2 regions of the Streptomyces sp. BI87 genome follow, and region 1 is predicted to be linked to the other one. Evidence: predicted binding sites of a transcription regulator. Region 1 holds the regulator's gene; the other holds the start of a gene.
What was found. The regulator HspR, encoded in region 1, represses chaperone genes until heat shock. The targets are predictions, from matches to a motif close to TTGAGNNNNNNNNNCTCAA.
Positions count from the first base shown of each region.

Region 2: a site for HspR is predicted at 3,376-3,394, ahead of lon (endopeptidase La). Genes of this name have one in related genera too.

Region 1 covers NZ_CP110079.1:3,252,444-3,262,922, forward strand. Annotated here, with positions in the region: gene clpB (ATP-dependent chaperone ClpB) at 1-2,415, opposite strand, end outside; gene OIM89_RS14290 (MFS transporter) at 2,722-4,050, shown strand; gene OIM89_RS14295 (pyridoxamine 5'-phosphate oxidase family protein) at 4,119-4,532, shown strand; gene OIM89_RS14300 (hypothetical protein) at 5,587-5,907, opposite strand; gene OIM89_RS14305 (hypothetical protein) at 5,904-6,215, opposite strand; gene OIM89_RS14310 (hypothetical protein) at 6,344-7,327, shown strand; gene OIM89_RS14315 (heat shock protein transcriptional repressor HspR) at 7,414-7,881, opposite strand; gene dnaJ (molecular chaperone DnaJ) at 7,885-9,075, opposite strand; gene grpE (nucleotide exchange factor GrpE) at 9,154-9,843, opposite strand; gene dnaK (molecular chaperone DnaK) at 9,840-10,479, opposite strand, start outside.
Region 2 covers NZ_CP110079.1:1,870,655-1,881,133, reverse strand. Annotated here, with positions in the region: gene argG (argininosuccinate synthase) at 1-994, shown strand, start outside; gene OIM89_RS08060 (TetR/AcrR family transcriptional regulator) at 1,060-1,599, opposite strand; gene OIM89_RS08055 (MFS transporter) at 1,631-3,136, opposite strand; gene lon (endopeptidase La) at 3,417-5,828, shown strand; gene OIM89_RS08045 (polysaccharide deacetylase family protein) at 5,926-6,747, opposite strand; gene OIM89_RS08040 (lysozyme) at 6,896-7,720, opposite strand; gene OIM89_RS08035 (MarR family winged helix-turn-helix transcriptional regulator) at 7,917-8,372, shown strand; gene OIM89_RS08030 (protein phosphatase 2C domain-containing protein) at 8,478-9,329, opposite strand; gene OIM89_RS08025 (nitrate- and nitrite sensing domain-containing protein) at 9,662-10,479, shown strand, end outside.

The sequences.
Region 1 (10,479 bases):
CTTGGCCAGCCAGGCCAGCGCCTCCGGCGTCACGTCGAGGCTCAGGCGGCGGTCGGCGAGGCGCCTGGCCAGTCCGGCGATCTGGAGTCCGGCGATGCGGGCCAGCTCGTCCTCGTCCAGCGCCGAGAAGATCACCAGATCGTCCAGCCGGTTGAGGAACTCCGGCTTGAAGGAGGAGCGGACCACCTCCATGACCTGCCGCTTCTTCTCCTCGGGCGCGGAGCCGACCAGGTACTGGCTGCCGAGGTTGCTGGTCAGCACCAGGATGGTGTTCCGGAAGTCGACCGTCCGGCCCTGCCCGTCGGTGAGCCGCCCGTCGTCCAGCACCTGGAGCAGGATGTCGAAGACCTCCGGGTGCGCCTTCTCCACCTCGTCGAGCAGCACCACGCTGTACGGGCGCCGCCGCACCGCCTCGGTGAGCTGGCCGCCCTCCTCGTACCCGACGTAGCCGGGAGGCGCGCCGACCAGGCGGGCCACCGAGTGCTTCTCGCCGTACTCGCTCATGTCGATGCGGATCATGGCCCGCTCGTCGTCGAAGAGGAAGTCGGCGAGGGCCTTGGCCAGCTCGGTCTTGCCAACGCCGGTCGGGCCGAGGAAGAGGAACGAGCCGGTCGGGCGGTCCGGGTCGGCGATCCCGGCGCGGGTGCGGCGGACCGCGTCCGAGACGGCCTGGACGGCCTCGCTCTGGCCGATCAGGCGGCGGCCGAGTTCGGCCTCCATCCGCAGCAGCTTCTGCGTCTCGCCCTCCAGCAGGCGCCCGGCCGGGATGCCGGTCCAGGAGCCGACCACGTCCGCGATGTCGTCGGGGCCGACCTCCTCCTTGACCATGGTGTCCTTGGCGGCCTCCTCCTCGGCCTCGGACGCCACCTCCAGGTCGCGCTCCAGGGCGGGGATCTCGCCGTAGAGCAGCTTGGAGGCGGTGTCGAAGTCGCCGTCGCGCTGGGCGCGTTCGGCCTGGCCGCGCAGTTCGTCCAGGCGCTCCTTCAGCTCACCGACGCGGTTGAGGGACTGCTTCTCCTTCTCCCAGCGGGCGGTGAGCCCGCGCAGCTCCTCCTCGCGGTCGGCGAGGTCGCGGCGGAGCTTCTCCAGCCGCTGCCGGGAGGCCGGGTCGGTCTCCTTGTCGAGCGCCAGCTCCTCCATCTTCAGCCGGTCGACGGAGCGCTGGAGCTCGTCGATCTCCAGCGGCGAGGAGTCGATCTCCATGCGCAGCCGGGAGGCCGCCTCGTCGACCAGGTCGATGGCCTTGTCGGGCAGGAAGCGCGAGGTGATGTACCGGTCGGAGAGGGTCGCGGCGGCCACCAGCGCGCTGTCCGCGATCTGCACCTTGTGGTGCGCCTCGTACCGGCCCTTGAGGCCGCGCAGGATCGCGATGGAGTCCTCGACGCTGGGCTCGGCCACCAGCACCTGCTGGAAGCGGCGCTCCAGCGCCGGGTCCTTCTCGATCCGCTCGCGGTACTCGTCCAGCGTCGTCGCGCCGACCATGCGCAGCTCGCCGCGGGCCAGCATGGGCTTGAGCATGTTCCCCGCGTCCATGGCGGAGTCGCCGCCGGCGCCCGCGCCGACCACGGTGTGCAGCTCGTCGATGAAGGTGACGATCTGGCCGTCGCTCTCCTTGATCTCGGAGAGGACCGTCTTCAGCCGCTCCTCGAACTCGCCGCGGTACTTGGCGCCCGCGACCATCGCGCCGAGGTCGAGCGAGACCAGCCGCTTGTCCTTCAGCGACTCGGGGACGTCGCCCTTGACGATGCGCTGGGCCAGCCCCTCCACGACGGCGGTCTTGCCGACGCCGGGCTCACCGATGAGGACCGGGTTGTTCTTGGTGCGCCGCGAGAGCACCTGTACGACGCGGCGGATCTCCTGGTCCCGGCCGATGACCGGGTCGAGCTTGCCCTCACGGGCGGCGGCCGTGAAGTCCGTACCGAACTTCTCCAGCGCCTTGTACTGCCCCTCGGGGTCTGGCGTGGTCACCCGGCGTCCTCCTCGTGTGTTCTGGAATGCCTCCAGCAGCCTCTCGGGCGTCGCGCCCTGCCCGCTGAGCACCTCGCCGGCCTGGCCGCCCTTGGCGGCGATGCCGATCAGCAGGTGCTCGGTGGAGAGGTACTCGTCGCCGAGGTCCTTGGCGCGGCGGTCGGCGTCGGCGATGACCGCGAGCAGTTCCCGGTTGGGCTGCGGCGGGGCGACGGTCGAGCCGGTGACGCTGGGGAGCGAGCCGAGGGCGCGCTCGGCGCCCGCGCGGACCGCCGCCTGGTCGGCCTCGACGGCGGCCAGGAGGTCGACCAGGTTCTCGTTGTCCTGCCCCTCCAGGAGGGCCAGGAGCAGGTGGGCCGGGGTCAGGTCCGGGTTGCCCGCGGAGACCGCCCGGGTGGTCGCCGCGTTCAGCGCGTCCCGGCTCCTGTTGGTCAGCTCTGCGTCCACGTCTTCGTCTCCTCGTCCGTCCGTCCCGTCGTGCCTCGTACGTCGTGCGTGCCGCCCGGCTCATCGTGTCCCGCCGGGGCCCGGTCTGTCGCGCCGGGGCGCGCCCGCGACCGGCGTGTACCCAGCCCGCACCGGGCCGGCACTGACAGAGCCACCGTGCACAAAGTTGAGTCTAGTCCACTCAAGGGCTTCGGTCATCCCGGTTCCCCTCGCGCCAACAACCTCGTGCACGACCGTTGACCCCATACCGTCCGGTCAGTACGTTCCCGGGAACCGTCCCCCTCGCACCCATCGGAGCGTGCCCGCATGGACAGCCCCGCCTCCGCCCAGCCCGTGCCCCCCGCAGCCCCGGTCGCCCCCAACCGCCGACGCGTCGCCGGCGCCGCCGCCCTCGCGTCGGCGGTGGAGTGGTACGACTACTTCATCTTCGGGATCGCCGCCGCCCTGGTCCTCGGCGACCTCTACTTCCCCGCCGACAACCCCACCGCCGGCGTCCTCGCCGCCTTCGCCACCTTCGCCGTCGGCTTCCTGGCCCGCCCCATCGGCGGCATCGTCGCCGGCCAGCTCGGCGACAAGAAGGGCCGCAAGCCCATGCTGGTCCTCGCCCTCACCGTGATGGGCCTGGCCACCACCGGCATCGGCCTGCTCCCCACCTACGAGACGATCGGCGTCGCCGCCCCGATCCTGCTGGTCCTGCTCCGCATCGCGCAGGGCGTCGCCGTCGGCGCGCAGTGGGGCGGCGCGATGCTGCTCGCCACCGAGTACGCGCCCGAGGGCAAGCGCGGCATCTACGGCAGCGTCGTGCAGCTCGGCGTCCCCATCGGCGTCGTCACCGCCAACAGCGTCTTCCTGGCGGCCGGCGCGCTCACCTCGGACTCCGCGTTCACCAGCTGGGGCTGGCGGGTGCCGTTCCTGGTCGGGCTGCTGGTGCTGATCCTCGCCTGGTACATCCACACACGGGTCGAGGAGACCCCCGAGTTCCGCCAGGCCGAACAGGCCCTGGCCGAGAAGGAGAAGCGCGAGCAGAACTCCCCGCTGCGCACCATCCTCCGCGGCCACCTCGGCACCGTCCTGCTGGCCGGCGGCTCCTTCGCCGTCAACACCGCGACCTTCTACATCCTGATCACCGGCATCCTCGACTACACCACCCGCGAACTGGGCATGGAACGCGGCCCGGTCCTCGCCGTCTCCCTCTGCGTCAGCCTCACCCAGCTCGTCCTCATACCCGCCTCCGCCGCCCTCTCCGACCGCGTCGGCCGGCTCCGCGTCTACGCGGCGGGGGCGGCCGGGATCGCCCTGTGGGCCGTCCCGCTCTTCCTGCTGGTCGACACCGGCTCACTGCTCTGGCTGGCCGTCGGCACCTTCGTCGCCAGCTGCTTCCTCAGCATCATGTACGGCCCGCAGGCGGCCCTGTTCGCCGAACTCTTCACGCCGGAGATGCGCTACACCGGCGCCTCCCTCGGCTACCAGATCTCCGCCGTCGCCGGCGGCGGGCTCGCCCCGTTCCTCATGGTGCTGCTCCTGGAGGCGACCGGCACCTCGATGGCGGTCTCCGGCTACATCATCGCCCTCTCCCTCATCGCTCTCCTCTCCATCTGGAGCCTGGCGAGGAAGGCCCGCGCCCGGGGCGAGTGACCCCCCTCCTCCACGGCCGGGGTGCTCCCGCTCACCGGCGGGCGCACCCCCGGCCGTACGCTGCCGCCATGGCTCTCGACCTCACCGCGCCCCCCGCGGGCTTCCTCGCCTTCTGGCGTGAGAAGCACGTCAGCACGCTCACCACCCCCCGGCCGGACGGCACCCCGCACGTCGTCCCGGTCGGCGTGACGTACGACCCCGAGGAGCGGCTGGCCCGCATCATCACCGGCGGCGCCACCACCAAGGTCCGCCACGTCCGCGCCGCAGGCCCCGAGGGCGCCCGCGTCGCCGTCTGCCAGCTGGCCGGCCGTTACTGGTCCACCCTCGAAGGCATCGCCACCGTCAGCGAGGACCCGGCCCGCATCGCCGACGCCGAACGCCGCTACGCCGTCCGCTATCTCCGCGAGCCCCGCGAGAACCCGTCCCGCGTGGTCATCGAGATCGCGGTCAGCAGAGCGATGGGCAACCTGCCGGAGGCGTAGGCCCCCGCGCGCGGAGGCGGTCCGGCCGGTGCCCGCCGCCGGCACAGGCCCCGCACGCGTCACGAGAGCATGTCCTCCTCCTCGGAGAAGCCCGTGCACGCGGCCCGGTCGAAGCGCGCCGGCCGCGTCCTCGCGCCGGATCAGCCAGTACACGTTGCCGCCCGTGAGCCCCTTCCACTGCGCGAGGAGGGCCCAGTCGGCGGGGCGCGGCGGCTCCCAGGGGTCGACGGGGCGCGGGTCGCGGCCCGCCGCGCGGTCCGCCGCCTCGCCCGACAGCGTGAGGATGTCGCCCTCGCCGTACGGGTCGTCGCTGTAGCCGCCGATCCGCAGGTACGCGCCCTCGTGCGACCGTGCCCGCGTGTGCAGCGTCCGCCACACGTGCCGCAGACCGTGTGCGCCGGGGTGTTCCGCCGCGTCGTAGAGGGTCTCGTTGTCGGGGAGCGAGACGTCGTACGTGACCCGGAGTGCGCGCCGCGACTCCAGGAGGAGCGCGTCCAGTCCCGCCCACGCGTAGCCGGGGTGGTCCCTGCTCGTGTCCCTCACCCGCTCGACGAGAGGCGACCCGCTGGGTACGTGCAGCGCCGAGCCCACCGCCACGCCGTCCCCGTCGCTGTAGGCCGCGAAGAGCAGGAGCCGTCCCCCGGCGGGCAGGGACAGCATGTCGGGCTCGCGGGGGAGCGCGGCGAGGTCGACGGTCACGACGTGGTGGTACCGGGGGTGCGGCAGCCCGGGCGACCTCGGCGGTACGAGGGCGGGGCCAGCGAGCCGCGCGACGACAGGCCCGTCCCCGTCCGGCGTCAGCGTGAGGCAGGGGCGGGCCGCCGCCGTCCAGCGGGCGATCTCCTCGGCGGGGACGCCGGAGGCGAGGGCCTGGGTGCGGAAGCGGGCGAGTCTGGCGCGTGTCGCGGGGAGTTGGAGGAGGTCCGAGCGCATCCGGGAACCTTAGGTGCGGCAGGACCCCACAACGACAGCGACGCCACCGTGTTCAGGTCCACGGTGACGTCGCTGCCGGGGGGAGCGCCTGGGCGATCTGTGACGACGGGGGGATCGCGTCTCAGGCGCTGCGGGGGGTGGCTGAGAGAAGTTCTGTCTCGACCGGCTGGTGGTCGCGCTGGTCGAGGTTGACGAAGACCATGCCGTAGCGGATGGCGCAGCGCACGGGCTGAGGGGCACCCCGCGGGCGGCGCAGGGCCCGGTAGGCCCGGACCCCTTCCTCCTCGTCCCGGACGACCAGGATCGGCTCACCGAAGAGCGTCACCGTCAGCGGTTCGTCCCCTTCGGGGACCGCGCTGACCAGGTCGATGAAGTGCCATCCAGAACGGTAGGCCGCGGCCATCTCACGCCGGAAGGAATGGTCGTCCGGAGGCATGCTCATGCCTGGACATCCGTGGGCTGGTCCTCCCAGGTCGGCTCGCCGGCGGGGGCGGTCTCCCAGGTGGGCTCGCCCGCGGGGGCGATCTCCCAGGTCGGCTCACCGGTCGGGGCGAACTCCCAGGTGGGCTCGCCGGTCGGGGCGAACTCCCAGGTGGGCTCCGACTGGACCGCCACCGGGTTGCTCTCCCAGGTCGGCTCAGCCAGCACCGAGGAAGCGGGCTCGCTCTCCCAGGTGGGCTCGCCACTGGCGATCGCACCGAAGGCAGCCGCGACCGCGAAAGCGCAAAGTACACGAACCATCTTGCTCATGGACGATCTCCACCTCTTCTAATCATTTCCTCCTCCCCCGTGCACATGACGATCGCTCACCAGGACCGCTCGCACCAGCGGATACAGGCATCATGTTCCTGTAATGCATGACCCTGAGGGGGGTTCATATGGGGACAGACGACCAGATACCAGGGCATCCTCACAGCCGGAGGGAGCTGTGCGAGCCGGGACGGCAGCTCTACGCGGACGCGCTGCGGACCGGCCGGATACCCCGGACGGAGGCGGAACAGGCACCCTGCCTCATCGACCTGGCGCTGGTGCACGCCGACCCGGACGACCCCGAGTGGCTCCGGCCGCTGCCCCCGACGGTAGCGCTCGGCCATCTCGTCCACCCCATCGAGCAGGAAATCCAGGAACGCCGACGCGTCGCCATCGGCCTCACCGAGACCTTCGCGCCCTTCCTCGCCATGGCGGCCCAGAACCCGGTCGCCTCCAGCGGCATCACCGTGCTGGAAGGGCTGGGGCTCATCAACACCACCCTCGACCGGGTCGTCGCGGAATGCTCCGAGGAACTGCTGACCGTGCAGCCGGGCAGTGGCCGTAAACCGGGGACCATAGCGGAGGGGCTGCGCCGCGTCACGCCCCTGCTCGACCGCCGCGTGAAGATGCGCACGCTCTACCAGCACACCGCACGCCACCATTCGGCCACCATCGCCTACGTGGACCGGGTCGGCGCCGACGTCGAGGTGCGCACCCTGGAGGAGATCATCGACCGGCTGATCGTGGTCGACCGGAAGGTGGCGTTCATCCCCGGCCGCTCGGACCGGCAGGTCGCCCTCCAACTGCGCCACCCCGGCCTGGTGGAGTACCTCGTCGGCGTCTTCGACCAGCTCTGGCGGCACGCCGTCCCCTGGGACGAACAGCCCGTCACCTACCGCCCCGAGCTGGACGGCATCACCGGCATCCAGCGCTCCATCGCCAGACTCCTGGTCGACGGGCACGTGGACGACGCCATCGCCCGGCGCCTGGGCATGAACGTCCGCACCTGCCGCAGCCACATCGCCAAACTGGCCACCACCCTCGGCAGCGGCAGCCGCACCCAGCTCGGCTACCTCATCGCCCGCTCCGGCCTCCTGGACGAGGCCGACTGAGCCCGGCCCGGCGGAAACCGGCCGGAACGCCGAAGGGGCCGGAAGCAGTACCCACTGCTTCCGGCCCCTTCGCAGGGAACGCGGCGCTACTCGCCCGACGGCCGGCCCGGCCGCCACACCACCAGCGCGCTGGTGTGCCGCACGTCCTCGTACCGCACGAGGTCGCGGCGGTAGGAGGCGTGCACCTGTGCCTCCACCTGGGCCTCGCGCTGGCGCATCTGGGCGGCGGCGCCGTCCACGGCGGCGGAGAGCTCGGCGACGCGCTGCTGGAGCGCGGTCACCTGGTTCTCCAGTTCGATGATCCGCTTGATGCCGGCGAGGTTGATGCCCTCGTTCTGCGACAACTGCTGCACCTGGCGGAGCAGTTCGATGTCGCGGGCCGAGTAGCGGCGGCCCCGCCCGGCCGTGCGGTCGGGCGACACCAGGCCGAGACGGTCGTACTGGCGCAACGTCTGCGGGTGGAGCCCGCTCAGCTGGGCCGCCACCGAAATGACGTACACCGGGGTGTCTTCCGTCAGTTCGTAGGGGTTGCGACGTCGTCCGTCCCGGTCCATGGCCTACGCTCCCTTCGCTGCCTTGAACAGCTCCGCCCGCGGGTCCTCGTCCACGGTGGCCTTGCGGTACGCCTCCAGGGCCTCACGGGCCTCGGAGGACAGGTGCTGGGGGACCGCCACGTCGACGGTGACCAGCAGATCGCCGCGGGTGCCGTCCTTGCGGACCGCGCCCTTGCCGCGGGCCCGCATGGTGCGGCCCGCGGGAGTGCCCGGCGGCAGCTTCAGCGTGACCGGGGGCCCGCCGAGGGTGGGTACCCGGATCTCGCCGCCGAGCGCGGCCTCCGTGATGGTGACCGGCACCGTGACGGTGAGGTTGTCGCCCTTGCGCCCGAAGACCGGGTGCTTGCCGACGTGCACCACCACGTACAGGTCGCCCGCGGGGCCGCCGCGCTCACCCGGGCTGCCCTTGCCGCGCAGCCGGATGCGCTGCCCGTCCGAGACCCCGGACGGGATGCGGACCTGCATGGTGCGCGAGGACTTGGCCCGGCCGGAGCCCTTGCAGACGTCGCACGGGTCCTCGGCGATCAGGCCGCGGCCCTTGCAGTCCACGCAGGGGTCGGTGAGCGAGAAGCCGCCCCCGCCGCCGCGCGAGACCTGGCCGGTACCGACGCAGGTCGGGCAGACGCGGGGCGTGCCGTTCTTGTCGCCGGTGCCCGAACACGCCTTGCACGGCGCCTGGCTGGACATCCTGAGCGGCACCGTCGCGCCGTCCACCGCCTCGGTGAAGCTGAGCGTCACCTCGGACTCGATGTCCTGGCCGCGCCGGGGCTGGGTGCGCGTACCGGCGCCCGCGCCCCCGCGGTTGAACAGTCCGCCGAAGACGTCCCCGAGGCCGCCGCCGAATCCGCCCTGGCCCTGGCCGCCGCCGGGGGCACCGCCCCCGAAGAGGTCGCCCAGGTCGAAGTTGAAGTTGCCGCCGGAGCCGCCGCCACCGGGACCGGGGCGGAAGCCGCCGTTCCCGAAGAGGGAGCGCGCCTCGTCGTACTCCTTGCGCTTCTTGGGGTCGCCGAGGATGTCGTTGGCCTCGGAGATCTCCTTGAAGCGCTCCTCGGCCTTGGCGTTGCCCGTGTTGGCGTCCGGGTGGTTCTCCCGGGCGAGCTTGCGGTACGCCTTCTTGATCTCGGCGTCGGTGGCGTCCTTGGGGACGCCGAGGACCTTGTAGTAGTCCTTCTCGATGTAGTCCTTGGTACTCATCGCCGACGTCCCTCCTTCCACTGCGACGTCACCGCCGCGCGGTCACCGGTGACGGTGACCGCGGCGGCGGTGAGCGGTTCAGCCCTCCTGCGGGCCACCGTTCTCCTCGTCCGGCTTCGCCGCGTCCGGCTCGGCCTCGGCCTGCTCGGCCTTGGCGTCCGCCTGGGGCTTGGCCTGCTGGGCGCCCGGCTGGGGCTCGGCCACCGCGACCCGGGCGGGCCGGATGGTGCGCTCGCCGATGCGATACCCCGGCTGGAGGATCGCGACGCACGTGGTCTCCGTGACGTCGGGCGCGTAGCTGTGCATCAGGGCCTCGTGGATGGTCGGGTCGAAGGGCTCGCCCTCCTTGCCGAACTGGACCAGGCCCAGCTTGGCGGTGACCGACTCCACCGACTCGGCGACCGACTTGAAGCCGCCGACCAGCTCGCCGTGGTCCCGGGCGCGGCCGATGTCGTCGAGGACCGGCAGCAGTTCGGACAGCATGCCCGCGACCGCCACCTCCTTGACGGTGACCCGGTCCCGCTCGACCCGCCGCCGGTAGTTCTGGTACTCGGCCTGGAGCCGCTGGAGGTCGGCGGTGCGCTCGGCGAGAGCCGTGCGCGCCTGGTCCAGCTGGGCCGTCAGGCCGGCCGTGGCGTCGGTGCCCGCGCCCGCCGGGCCCGCCTCCGAGGAGGCGGGTCCGGCGGTCTCGGCCGCGTCGTCCGAGGAGGCACCGGGGGTGACGTCAGCGTCCTGCTGCTCGTCGAATCCGGGGGTCTCCTCGGTCACGCCGCACCGCCCTTGCGCTTGTCGTTGTCGTCGTCGACGATCTCGGCGTCGACCACGTCGTCGTCACCCTGCTGGGCCTGCTCGCCGCCCTGGGCACCCTGGGCGCCGGCGTCGCCGCCCGCGGCCTGGGCGTCGGCGTACATGGCCTGGCCGAGCTTCTGCGAGACGGCCGCGACCTTCTCGGTGGCCGTACGGATCTCGGCGGTGTCCTCGCCCTTGAGCTTCTCCTTCAGCTCGGCGACGGCCTCCTCGACCTCGGTCTTGACCTCAGCGGGGACCTTGTCCTCGTTGTCCTTGAGGAACTTCTCGGTCTGGTACGCGAGCTGCTCGCCCTGGTTGCGGGACTCGGCGGCCTCGCGGCGCTTGTGGTCCTCCTCCGCGTACTTCTCGGCCTCCTCGCGCATGCGGTTGACCTCGTCCTTCGGCAGCGAGGAGCCGCCGGTGACGGTCATCTTCTGCTCCTTGCCCGTGCCGAGGTCCTTCGCGGTCACGTGCATGATGCCGTTGGCGTCGATGTCGAAGGCGACCTCGATCTGCGGGACACCGCGCGGGGCCGGCGGCAGACCCGTCAGCTCGAACATCCCGAGCTTCTTGTTGTACGCCGCGATCTCGCGCTCGCCCTGGTAGACCTGGATC
Region 2 (10,479 bases), 1.4 Mb from region 1:
GCGGATCTACAAGCCCTGGCTGGACGCGGACTTCGTCTCCGAGCTGGGCGGCCGCAAGGAGATGTCCGAGTGGCTGCTCGCCCACGGGCTGCCCTACCGGGACTCCACCGAGAAGGCGTACTCCACCGACGCCAACATCTGGGGCGCCACCCACGAGGCGAAGACCCTGGAGCACCTGGACACCGGGATCGAGACGGTCGACCCGATCATGGGCGTCAAGTTCTGGGACCCGTCGGTGCAGATCGACACCGAGGACGTGACCATCGGCTTCGAACAGGGCCGCCCGGTCACCATCAACGGCAAGGAGTTCTCCTCCGCCGTCGACCTCGTCATGGAGGCCAACGCGATCGGCGGCCGCCACGGACTCGGCATGTCCGACCAGATCGAGAACCGCGTCATCGAGGCCAAGAGCCGCGGCATCTACGAGGCCCCCGCCATGGCGCTGCTCCACCTCGCCTACGAGCGCCTGGTCAACGCCATCCACAATGAGGACACGGTCGCCGCCTACCACAACGAGGGCCGCCGCCTGGGCCGGCTGCTCTACGAGGGCCGCTGGCTGGACCCGCAGGCGCTGATGATCCGCGAGTCGCTCCAGCGCTGGGTCGGCTCCGCGATCACCGGTGAGGTCACCGTGCGGCTGCGGCGCGGCGAGGACTACTCGGTCCTCGACACCCAGGGCCCCGCCCTCAGCTACCACCCGGACAAGCTCTCCATGGAGCGCACCGAGGACTCCGCCTTCGGCCCCGTCGACCGCATCGGCCAGCTGACCATGCGCAACCTCGACATCGCCGACTCCCGCGCCCGCCTGGAGCAGTACGCGGGCATCGGCATCGTCGGCACCGAGCACCCGACGATTGGCGCCGCCCAGGCGGCCTCGACCGGCCTGATCGGCGCCATGGACCAGGGTGGCGCCGAGGCCATCGCCTCGCGCGGCGAGACCTCCGAGGAGGAGACGGCGCTCGACCGCGCCGCCATCGAGTCCGGCACGGACTGACCCCGCCCCGTACGCCTCGCACGGCGGGCCCGGCCACCACGGCCGGGCCCGCCGTCGTGTCTGTCTCAGCCGGCCTCGCGCCCCGAGGCGATCCGCTCGGCCACGGCCCGGCGCAGCCCCGCGTCGAGCCGCTGCCCGGTCACCGACTCGTAGAGCCACAGCCCGTCGGCGGCGAGCCGGGCCACGAACCGGTCCAGCGCCTCCGGGTCGCTCGCGGCACCGGCGGCCGGCGGCGCCCACCGCTCCATCACCGCGTCCCACGGCGCCGCGTGCTCGGGCGTGGTCGACCCCTCCACCATGAAGAGGAGTTCGGCCCGCGTCGCGCTCTGCGCCGTGACCCGCGCGTACGCGGCCAGCCGCTCGGCGGGGCTCGCCTCGGCGGCCGGTTTGCCCGCCGCCGCCACCAGGTCGGCCTCCCAGCGGTCGGCCAGGTGCTGGTGGATCGCCCGGACCAGCTCCTCGCGGCTGGCGAAGTGGTAGAGCAGCCCGCCCTTGGTCAGCCCCGCCTCGGCCGCCACCGCGTCGAAGGTGACGCTCTTGACCCCCTCGCGCTGCACGAGGCGGGCCGCCGCGTCGAGGATCTGGGTCCGCTTGCTGGTACGCATGGTGCTCCTGGGCCGTGGGGTGAGGGCGAGGTCAGTGGGGGACGGGGCCGGACAGCGCCGAGCCGGGACCGTGGCGGCGCAGCAGCACCCCGGTGGCGACCGTACCGACCGCCAGCACCCCGGCCACCACCAGCACCACCGCCCCGTACGCCCCGTCGAACGCCTCCGAGGCCGCCGCCACCAGCGCACCGCCGTCCGTGCTCTCCCCGGCCACCGCCAGCGCCGCGTCCAGGCTGTCCCGGGCCTCCCCGGGCGTGCCGGGCGGCAGCCGGACCGTCGCCGAGTAGACGGCCGACAGCAGACTCCCGAGCAGCGCCACCGCGATCAGGCTGCCGAACTCGTACGACACCTCCTCGACCGAGGAGGCCATCCCGGCCCGGCGGACCGGCACGTTCCCCATGATCGCGCTGGAGGCCACCGACATGGCCGCGCCCAGCCCGGCCCCGGCCACCAGCAGCCCCGTCACCAGCAGCGGCATGCTGCTGTCGAAGTGGAGCAGGACCAGCACGGTGCCGACGGTGCTCAGGGCGAGCCCGCCCGCGACGATCGGCAGCAGCCCGACCCGGTGCAGGGTCGCGCCCCCGGCCACCGCGGTCGGCAGTGCGCCCAGCGCGACGGCGGCGACCAGGACCCCGGCCCGCAGCGGCGTGAACCCCTCCACCAGCTGGAAGCGCTGGGTGGTGATCAGCTGGAGCCCGGCGACGGCGAACAGGGAGAACCCGGCGGCCAGTACCCCGGCCAGGAACGCCCGGTTCCGGAAGATCGCGAAGTCGAGCAGCGGGTCGGGCAGCCGCCGCTGGCGCCGGGCGAAGACCCACCCGCCGGCCGCCGCCGCCACCAGCGCCACGCCCGCCGCCAGCGGGGACGGGGTGGCCTTGGCGGTCTCCTTGATCGCGAAGACCAGGCCGACCAGCGCCACCAGCGCCAGCAGCGAGGAGACCAGGTCCCAGTGTTTGCCCGGGTCGGCGCCGCCGCCGGGGGCCAGCACCAGCGTGGCCACCAGCGCCACCACGACCACCGGCACGTTGACCAGGAAGACCGACCCCCACCAGAAGCTCTGGAGCAGCAGCCCGCTGACGATCGGCCCGAGCGCGCTTCCGACGATCGCCAGGCTCCCCCAGACGGCGATGGCGACGTTCCGCTCCCGTTCGTCGGCGAAGGTGACCCGGATCAGGGCGAGCGTGGCCGGCATCATCGCCGCCGCCCCGACCGCGAGGAAGGCCCGCGCCGCGATCAGCGCCTCCGGGGCCGGCGAGAGGGCGGCGGCCAGCGAGGCCACCCCGAACACCACCAGCCCGGTCAGGAACATCCGCCGGTGCCCCACCCGGTCGCCCAGCGTCCCGCTGCCCAGCAGCAGCCCCGCCATGACCACCGGATAGGCGTTGATGATCCACAGGCTCTGCGCGCTGCTCGCCCCCAGCTCCTCCACCAGCGTCGGCAGCGCCGCGTACAGGATCGAGTTGTCCAGCGTGATGAGCAGCAGCCCCGCGCTCACCACCGCCAGCAGCAGCCACCGCCGCCGCGCACTCTCCACCATCCCCGCCCCACCAGGCCTTCCACCGGTCCGTCACGAGCGCCGTAACTGTACCTGACGGAAGGTACAGTTACGGGCCCTCCGCCCCCGCCGGGGACGCCTCTGAGCTGAGGAATCCGCAGAGTCCTCGCGGTGTTGCCGAGAGCAGGTGCGGGGTGGGGTCCGGGCCGTCCGCGCGCGGCCCCGCCGTCGGTTCGCTCACAGCGAACACCTCTTGGGGAACACCTGGCGGCGCAGAAGCATTGAGCCGGTATAGCTCAACTTGACTGCCGAAGGGGAGATCATGGCTGCTGAGTCCCAGGCCAACACACCGCTGACTCTTCCGGTGCTGCCGCTCGACGATGAAGTGGTGCTGCCCGGGATGGTCGTGCCACTGGACCTCAACGAGAACGACGTACGGGCCGCCGTCGAAGCCGCGCAGGCCGCGGCCGGGCCCGGCGGGGGCAAGCCGCAGGTGCTGCTCGTCCCGCGCGTCGACGGCACGTACGCCGCGGTCGGCGTCCGCGCCACCGTGGAACAGGTCGGTCGGCTGTCCGACGGCGACCCCGGCGCGCTGGTGCGCGGCCGCAGCCGGGTGCGGATCGGAGCCGGGACCACCGGGCCCGGGGCCGCGCTCTGGGTCGAGGGGACGCCCGTCGAGGAGACGGTGCCCTCGCCGCTGCCCGGCTCGGTGACCGAGCTGATGACGGCGTACAAGGCGCTGGCCGCCTCCTGGCTCCAGAAGCGCGGCGCCTGGCAGGTGGTCGACCGCATCCAGCAGATCGACACCCCGGGAGCCCTCGCGGACAACGCCGGGTACTCGCCCTTCCTGACCACCGCGCAGAAGGTGGCGCTGCTGGAGACCGGCGACCCGGTCGCCCGCCTCAAGCTCGCCACCGAGCACCTCAGCGAGCACCTGGCCGAGCAGGACGTCGCCGAGACCATCGCCAAGGACGTCCAGGAGGGCGTCGACAAGCAGCAGCGCGAGTTCCTGCTCCGCCGCCAGCTCGACGCCGTCCGCAAGGAGCTGCGCGAGCTGAACGGCGAGGGCGAGGAGGACGAGAGCGACGACTACCGCGCCCGCGTCGAGGCCGCCGACCTCCCGGAGAAGGTCCGCGAGGCCGCCCTCAAGGAGGTCGAGAAGCTGGAGCGGGCCTCCGACCAGAGCCCCGAGGGCTCCTGGATACGGACCTGGCTCGACACCGTCCTGGAACTCCCCTGGACCGAGCGGACCGAGGACGCCTACGACATCCCCGGCGCGCAGGCCGTGCTCGACGCCGAGCACGCGGGGCTGGAGGACGTCAAGGAGCGGATCACCGAGTACCTGGCGGTCCGCAAGCGCCGCGCCGACCGGGGCCTCGGCGTCGTCGGCGGACGGCGCGGCGGTGCCGTGCTGGCCCTCGTCGGCCCGCCCGGCGTCGGCAAGACCTCGCTCGGTGAGAGCGTCGCCCACGCGATGGGCCGCAAGTTCGTCCGCGTCGCCCTCGGCGGCGTCCGCGACGAGGCGGAGATCCGGGGCCACCGGCGCACCTACGTCGGCGCGCTGCCCGGCCGCATCGTGCGGGCGATCAAGGAGGCCGGGTCGATGAACCCGGTGGTCCTGCTCGACGAGATCGACAAGGTCGGCTCCGACTTCCGGGGCGACCCGGCGGCGGCGCTGCTCGAAGTCCTCGACCCGGCGCAGAACCACACCTTCCGGGACCACTACCTGGAGGTCGAACTCGACCTCAGCGACGTGGTCTTCCTTGCCACCGCGAACGTCCTCGAATCCATCCCCGAGGCCCTGCTCGACCGGATGGAACTGGTCCGCCTCGACGGCTACACCGAGGACGAGAAGGTCGTCATCGCCCGTGACCACCTGCTCCCGCGCCAGCTGGAGCGGGCCGGTCTGGAGCCCGGCGAGGTCGAACTCGCCGACTCGGCACTGCGCAAGCTCGCCGGGGAGTACACCCGCGAGGCCGGCGTGCGGAACCTGGAGCGTTCCGTGGCCCGGCTGCTGCGCAAGGTCGCGGCCCAGCACGAGCTGGGCGAGCGGGAGCTGCCGTTCACGGTGACCGACGGCGACCTGCGCGGCCTGATCGGCCGGCCGCACCACGTGCCCGAGTCCGCCCAGGACCCCGCCGAGCGGCGCACCTCGGTGCCCGGCGTGGCCACCGGCCTGGCGGTCACCGGCGCGGGCGGCGACGTGCTCTACGTCGAGGCGTCGCTGGCCGACCCGGAGACCGGCGCCTCCGGACTGACCCTGACCGGTCAGCTCGGTGACGTGATGAAGGAGTCGGCGCAGATCGCGCTGAGCTTCCTCCGCTCGCACGGCGCCGAACTGGAGCTGCCCGTCGCGGACCTGAAGGACCGGGGTGTGCACATCCACTTCCCGGCCGGAGCGGTCCCGAAGGACGGGCCGAGCGCGGGTGTCACCATGACCACCGCCCTCGCCTCGCTCCTCTCCGGGCGGCTGGTCCGCACCGATGTGGCGATGACCGGCGAGGTCTCGCTGACCGGGCGGGTGCTGCCGATCGGCGGCGTCAAGCAGAAGCTGCTGGCGGCGCACCGCGCGGGGATCACCACCGTGGTCATCCCCAAGCGGAACGAGGCCGACCTGGACGACGTCCCCGCCGAGATCCTGGAAGGGCTCGACGTCCACCCGGTGAGCGACGTCCGCCAGGTGCTGGAACTGGCCCTGGCCCCGGCGAGCGTGGCGGTTCCGGCCGCCGCCTGAGCCGGCGGTACGCGCCACCGTCCTGAGCCCGAAGGGCCGGGCCCCCACCGAGGGGGTCCGGCCCTTCGGCGTACCCGGGGCGCGTACCCGGGGTCGGTCAGGGGCGGTAGATCGTCCCCGGAACCGGCTTCGCCGGGGCCATCAGCTGCGGGACGGTGACGAAGGTGTACCCGTCCTTCTTCAGCGCGTGGATGATGCCGGGCACCGCCGGGACCGTCCCCTTGTAGATGTCGTGCAGCAGAATCACGCCGTCCCGGCCCGCCTGGTCCAGGGTGCGTTCGGTGATCAGCCCGGAGTCGTTGGTCGAGTAATCCTTCGCCGTCGTCGACCAGAGCACCTGGGAGAGCCCCAGCTCCTTGCTGATCCCGGAGACGGTGTCGTCGGTGCGGCCCTGGGGCGGGCGCATCAGGGTCGGCTCGGAACCGGTGAGCCGGGCGATCTCCTTCTGCGTGCGGGTGAGTTCCTCGCGTATCTCGTCCGGCTCGATCTCGGTCAGGCGCGGGTGGTTCCAGGTGTGGTTGGCCACCTCGTGGCCCTCCTTCGCGATCCTGCGGACCGTCTCCGGGTACTTCTCGATGTGTTTCCTGCCCAGCAGGAAGAAGGTGGCGGGCACCTCCTCGCGCTTCAGCAGGTCGAGGAGTGCGGGGGTGTCCTTTCCAGGGCCGCCGTCGAAGGTCAGCGCGATGCACTTGGCGACCGCGCAGTCCACCTCACCCCCGGCGAGCTTCACCCGCGCCCCCGGCTTCCCGTCGCCGCCCGCCTCGTGGGCCCGGGCCCGTTCGTCGGCGGGCGCCACCGTGTCCGGCGTGCAGGAGGTGAGCGCGGTGAGGGCGGCCAGGGCCAGGGCGGCGACGGCGGTACGGCGGATGCGATGCGGGCGGCGGCGGGTGCGGGGCTCGGCGTGCGTCAGAGTGTTCACGCCGTGTATAGATGGAGTGCATAGTCGAACGGTTGCCTCGCCCCCGGAAGGATTTCCCCACCCCGCGCCGGACAGGGAGAAGGCCCGGTGACCAGGTCACCGGGCCTCTTCGGCGTGCGCGGCCGCCGGGGCGTCCGACCGCTGGGGCTCAGCCGTTGGCGAGCGCCTGGAGCCGGTCGTACGCGCCGTTGAAGCGGTTGTGGTCGCCGACGATCGGGCCGGTGGAGGTGTACTGCCACATCGTGTAGAAGCCCCAGCCGGCCGGGAGCGTACCGACCGAGGAGGCGTACCGGGCGACCCAGAGCGGGTTGGTGGCGCCGAAGCCCGCGTAGTTGCCTGTGCAGGAGGTCCACCAGCTGGTCGCGGTGTAGATGACCGCGTCCCGGCCGGTGCGGGCCTTGTAGGTGTTGGTGAAGTCGCGGATCCAGTTGACCATCGCGGACTGGCTCAGGCCGTAGCACTGGTCGCCGTACGGGTTCCACTCGATGTCCAGGACGCCGGGCAGCGTCTTGCCGTCGCGGGACCAGCCGCCGCCGTTGTCCACGAAGTAGTTGGCCTGGGCGGCGCCGCTCGTCGTGTTGGGCGTCGCGAAGTGGTACGCGCCGCGGATCATGCCCACGTTGTAGCTGCCGTTGTACTGCTGCGCGAAGTACGGGTTCTTGTAGTACGTGCCCTCGGTGGCCTTCACGTACGACCACTTGACGCCGCTGTTCCACAGCGCGGCCCAGTCGACGTTCCCCTGGTGGCTGGAGACGTCCACGCCCTCCGTCTGCACGGCGCGCGGCGAGACGCCGGGAGCCCCGCTGCGGCCGTCGTGCTCCACGACGCCCATACCCATGTGGGCCTCGCCCCGCTCGGGACGGTCGGCGGCCTGCGCCGCCGAGGGCAGGGTGAACAGCAGGGAGAGGGCGGCGAGGAGAACCCCGGCCGCGGTGCGACGGGAGGGGCGGGCTCCGGATCTGGTGACGCGCATGGCTGGCCTCCGAAGGCGGTGGGCGGGCGTGACGGGAGGTGCGTGACGTGTGCATGCCGTATTGACGCTACGCGCGTGGAGCAGGGCTCCGGAAGAGGTCCCAGGACCCGCCGGTGGTCTACTCCTGCGGCAGACTGCGCCAAGCTGGGGGGACCGGCCCCGGCGCGGGGAATCTTTCAGGGACGGAAATCGGTACATGGGTGTTGACGGCGAGGCGGACACGGAGTTCCTGGCCCTGGAGCGCGAACTCTCGCTCCTTTTCCGGCGGGCCAGGGCCGGCCAGGGCGAACTGGCCCGGGCGGTCCACCCCCAACTCGAACCGGCCGCCTACGGACTCCTCGTCCGCCTCATCGAGGGCGGACCCCAGCGCGCCACCGACCTCGCGGCCTACATGGGCGTCGGCAAGGCCACCATCAGCCGGCAGCTCGGCGGGCTGGAGGAACTGGGCCTCATCGACCGCGCGGTCGACCCCGCGGACCGCAGGGCGTCCCTCTTGCGGGTGACACCGCTCGGCTCCGAACGCGTGGCCGCGGTGGCCGCGGCTCGGCGCAGTGTCTACGTGCGACGCCTCGCCGACTGGGACCGCCGCGACGTGGGCGAACTGGCCCGGCTCCTCGGCCGCCTCAACGGGGTGCTGACGGAGCCCAGCTAGGGGTGGCCTCAGGCGCCGGCCGGGCTCGCATGTGGCCTCAGGCGCCGGCCGGGCTGGTGTGTGCCCCGCCCCGCCCCCGCCGGGCCGGGGCGCCGGACCGGCCGGTCAGAAAGCCACGTACACGGCCGTCGCGTCGTCGTGCCGCTTGCCGCGGGGGGAGGGGACCGCGTGTTCCAGGTCGCGGACGGCCTGGACGAGGTGGGTCGTGCCCTGGGTGCGGACGAGGTCGAGGGTGCCGGCCCAGGTGCCGCCGAAGCGGTCGACCCAGCGGGTGGCCCCGTCGGTCATCGCGGTCAGGGAGCGGAGTTCGGCGCGCGGCGTGCGCCCGGTGACGGCGAGCCGGGCGACGGCGGGGTCGGCGGCGGCCGTGTGGAAGCCGCCCTCGGCGTTGCGGAGCGCCTCGACGGCGTCGACGTATTCCCGGACGGCGGCCTCGCGCCGGGACGCCGGGGTGTGGTCGGGCAGCGCCCGCACGGCGGCCCGCAGTTCGGGCACCGGGGAGGGGAGGGTGTCGAGCCGCGGGTCCTGGACCGGGACGAGGGTGCCGTCCGCGCGCTCCAGCAGGAGCGTGGAGTCGGAGAGGACGAGGTGCTCGACGGCCTCCTCGTCCCAACGCGCCAGCACCACCGTCGCCTGAGGCGTCCGGGGGTGAGAAAGGTCACAGGTTGAACGGTGCGTTCCGGCGGTACGCGCGACGGCCTCCGCCAGGATCTCCCCGAGCGTCATGTCCCGTCGTGAAACGGACAGTTCGCCCAGCGCCCCGCCGAGTCGCGCGGTGAACCAGTCCACCGAGTGCACGCACCCGTCGTCCCCCTCCGGCGGCGTCACCCCGTCCAGCAGCACGAGGCAACCCCCGTGCCCGTGTGCGGGAAGCGCGACCGAGCAGTAGTCCTCGTTCGGGTGATCCGGGGCCCCGGGTTCCGTTGTCAGGTCGATGTGCACCGGCTCAGTCTGCATGATGGGCTCTGGCCGCGGCGGCAGGTGACGGCCGCTCGGCCACGCCGCCGGGTTTTGCCTGGAATGATCAACTCCGGCTCTACGGGGGCGGGGCATCCTGCCAAAGCGGACCGGTAACGTCCAACCGGCGCCCCGTGCGCGTCGTCAGCGGGGGAGGGGGAGACTTGCCCGCCAACTCCCGGTCGATGTTCACTCCTTCGGGTGGCCCGGCAGACGATGCGCGACCACTGCTCACACGCACTGGGAGGGTCGAGAGCCGTTCCGGAAGGGAGCTCGTGCTGACAGGACGTCACCCGGGCCCTTGGGTAGACGAGTCAAGAATGCGAGCACCGGTGCAGAAGAAGAGGCCTCGGGGCAAGGACGTCCGGACGGGCGACCAGGCGGAAGCCGCCACCCCGACCCCCGAAACCGCCGCCCGTCCCGCACGCAAGGCCCGCGTGCGCAACCGCCTGATCATCGCCGTCGCGGTGGTCGCGGCCGCCGTCGCGGGCGCGGGCGTCCCCTCGGTCGTCGCCGCCTCCGGGCAGGCGACGGACGCCCAGGAACTGGTGGAGTTCTCCGAACTGACCCAGCAGGCGGTGACGCTCTCCCACTCGCTGGCCGACGAACGCGACGAGGTCACCGCCTACATCGCGGCCGGACGGCCCGAGGGCAGCGGCCTCTCCGAGAAGCGCAGCTCCCGGGTGGACCGGCAGGTCGAGGAGATCCGCGAGGCCGCCCCGGACACCCTGCGGGAGACCCTGGACACCATCGGCGCCGTCCGCCGCCAGGCGCTGACCGGCAAGGGCGACGCCCTCGACGCGCACAACGCCTACGCGACCGCGATCAACGAACTCCACAGCACCGCCCAGGAACTGGTCGCCAAGCTCCCCACGCGCAGCGGCCCCGGCCGGCTCGCCCTCACCGACCTCGACCGCGCCGTCGAGCAGGCCACCGCCACCCGGGGCCTGCTGCTCGCCGCCCTCGCCGTGCCGAGCAGCACCTCGCAGACCGGCGTCGACCCCGTCACCGGCCTGCCCGTGCAGACCCAGGCCGGGACGGCCGAGGAGACGCGGACCCGCAACGCGCTCAGCGCCGCCGCCCAGCAGGCGCAGGTCGCCGAACGGGCCGCGCTGGCGGCCTTCGAGCGGGGCGCCTCTCCGGAGAACAA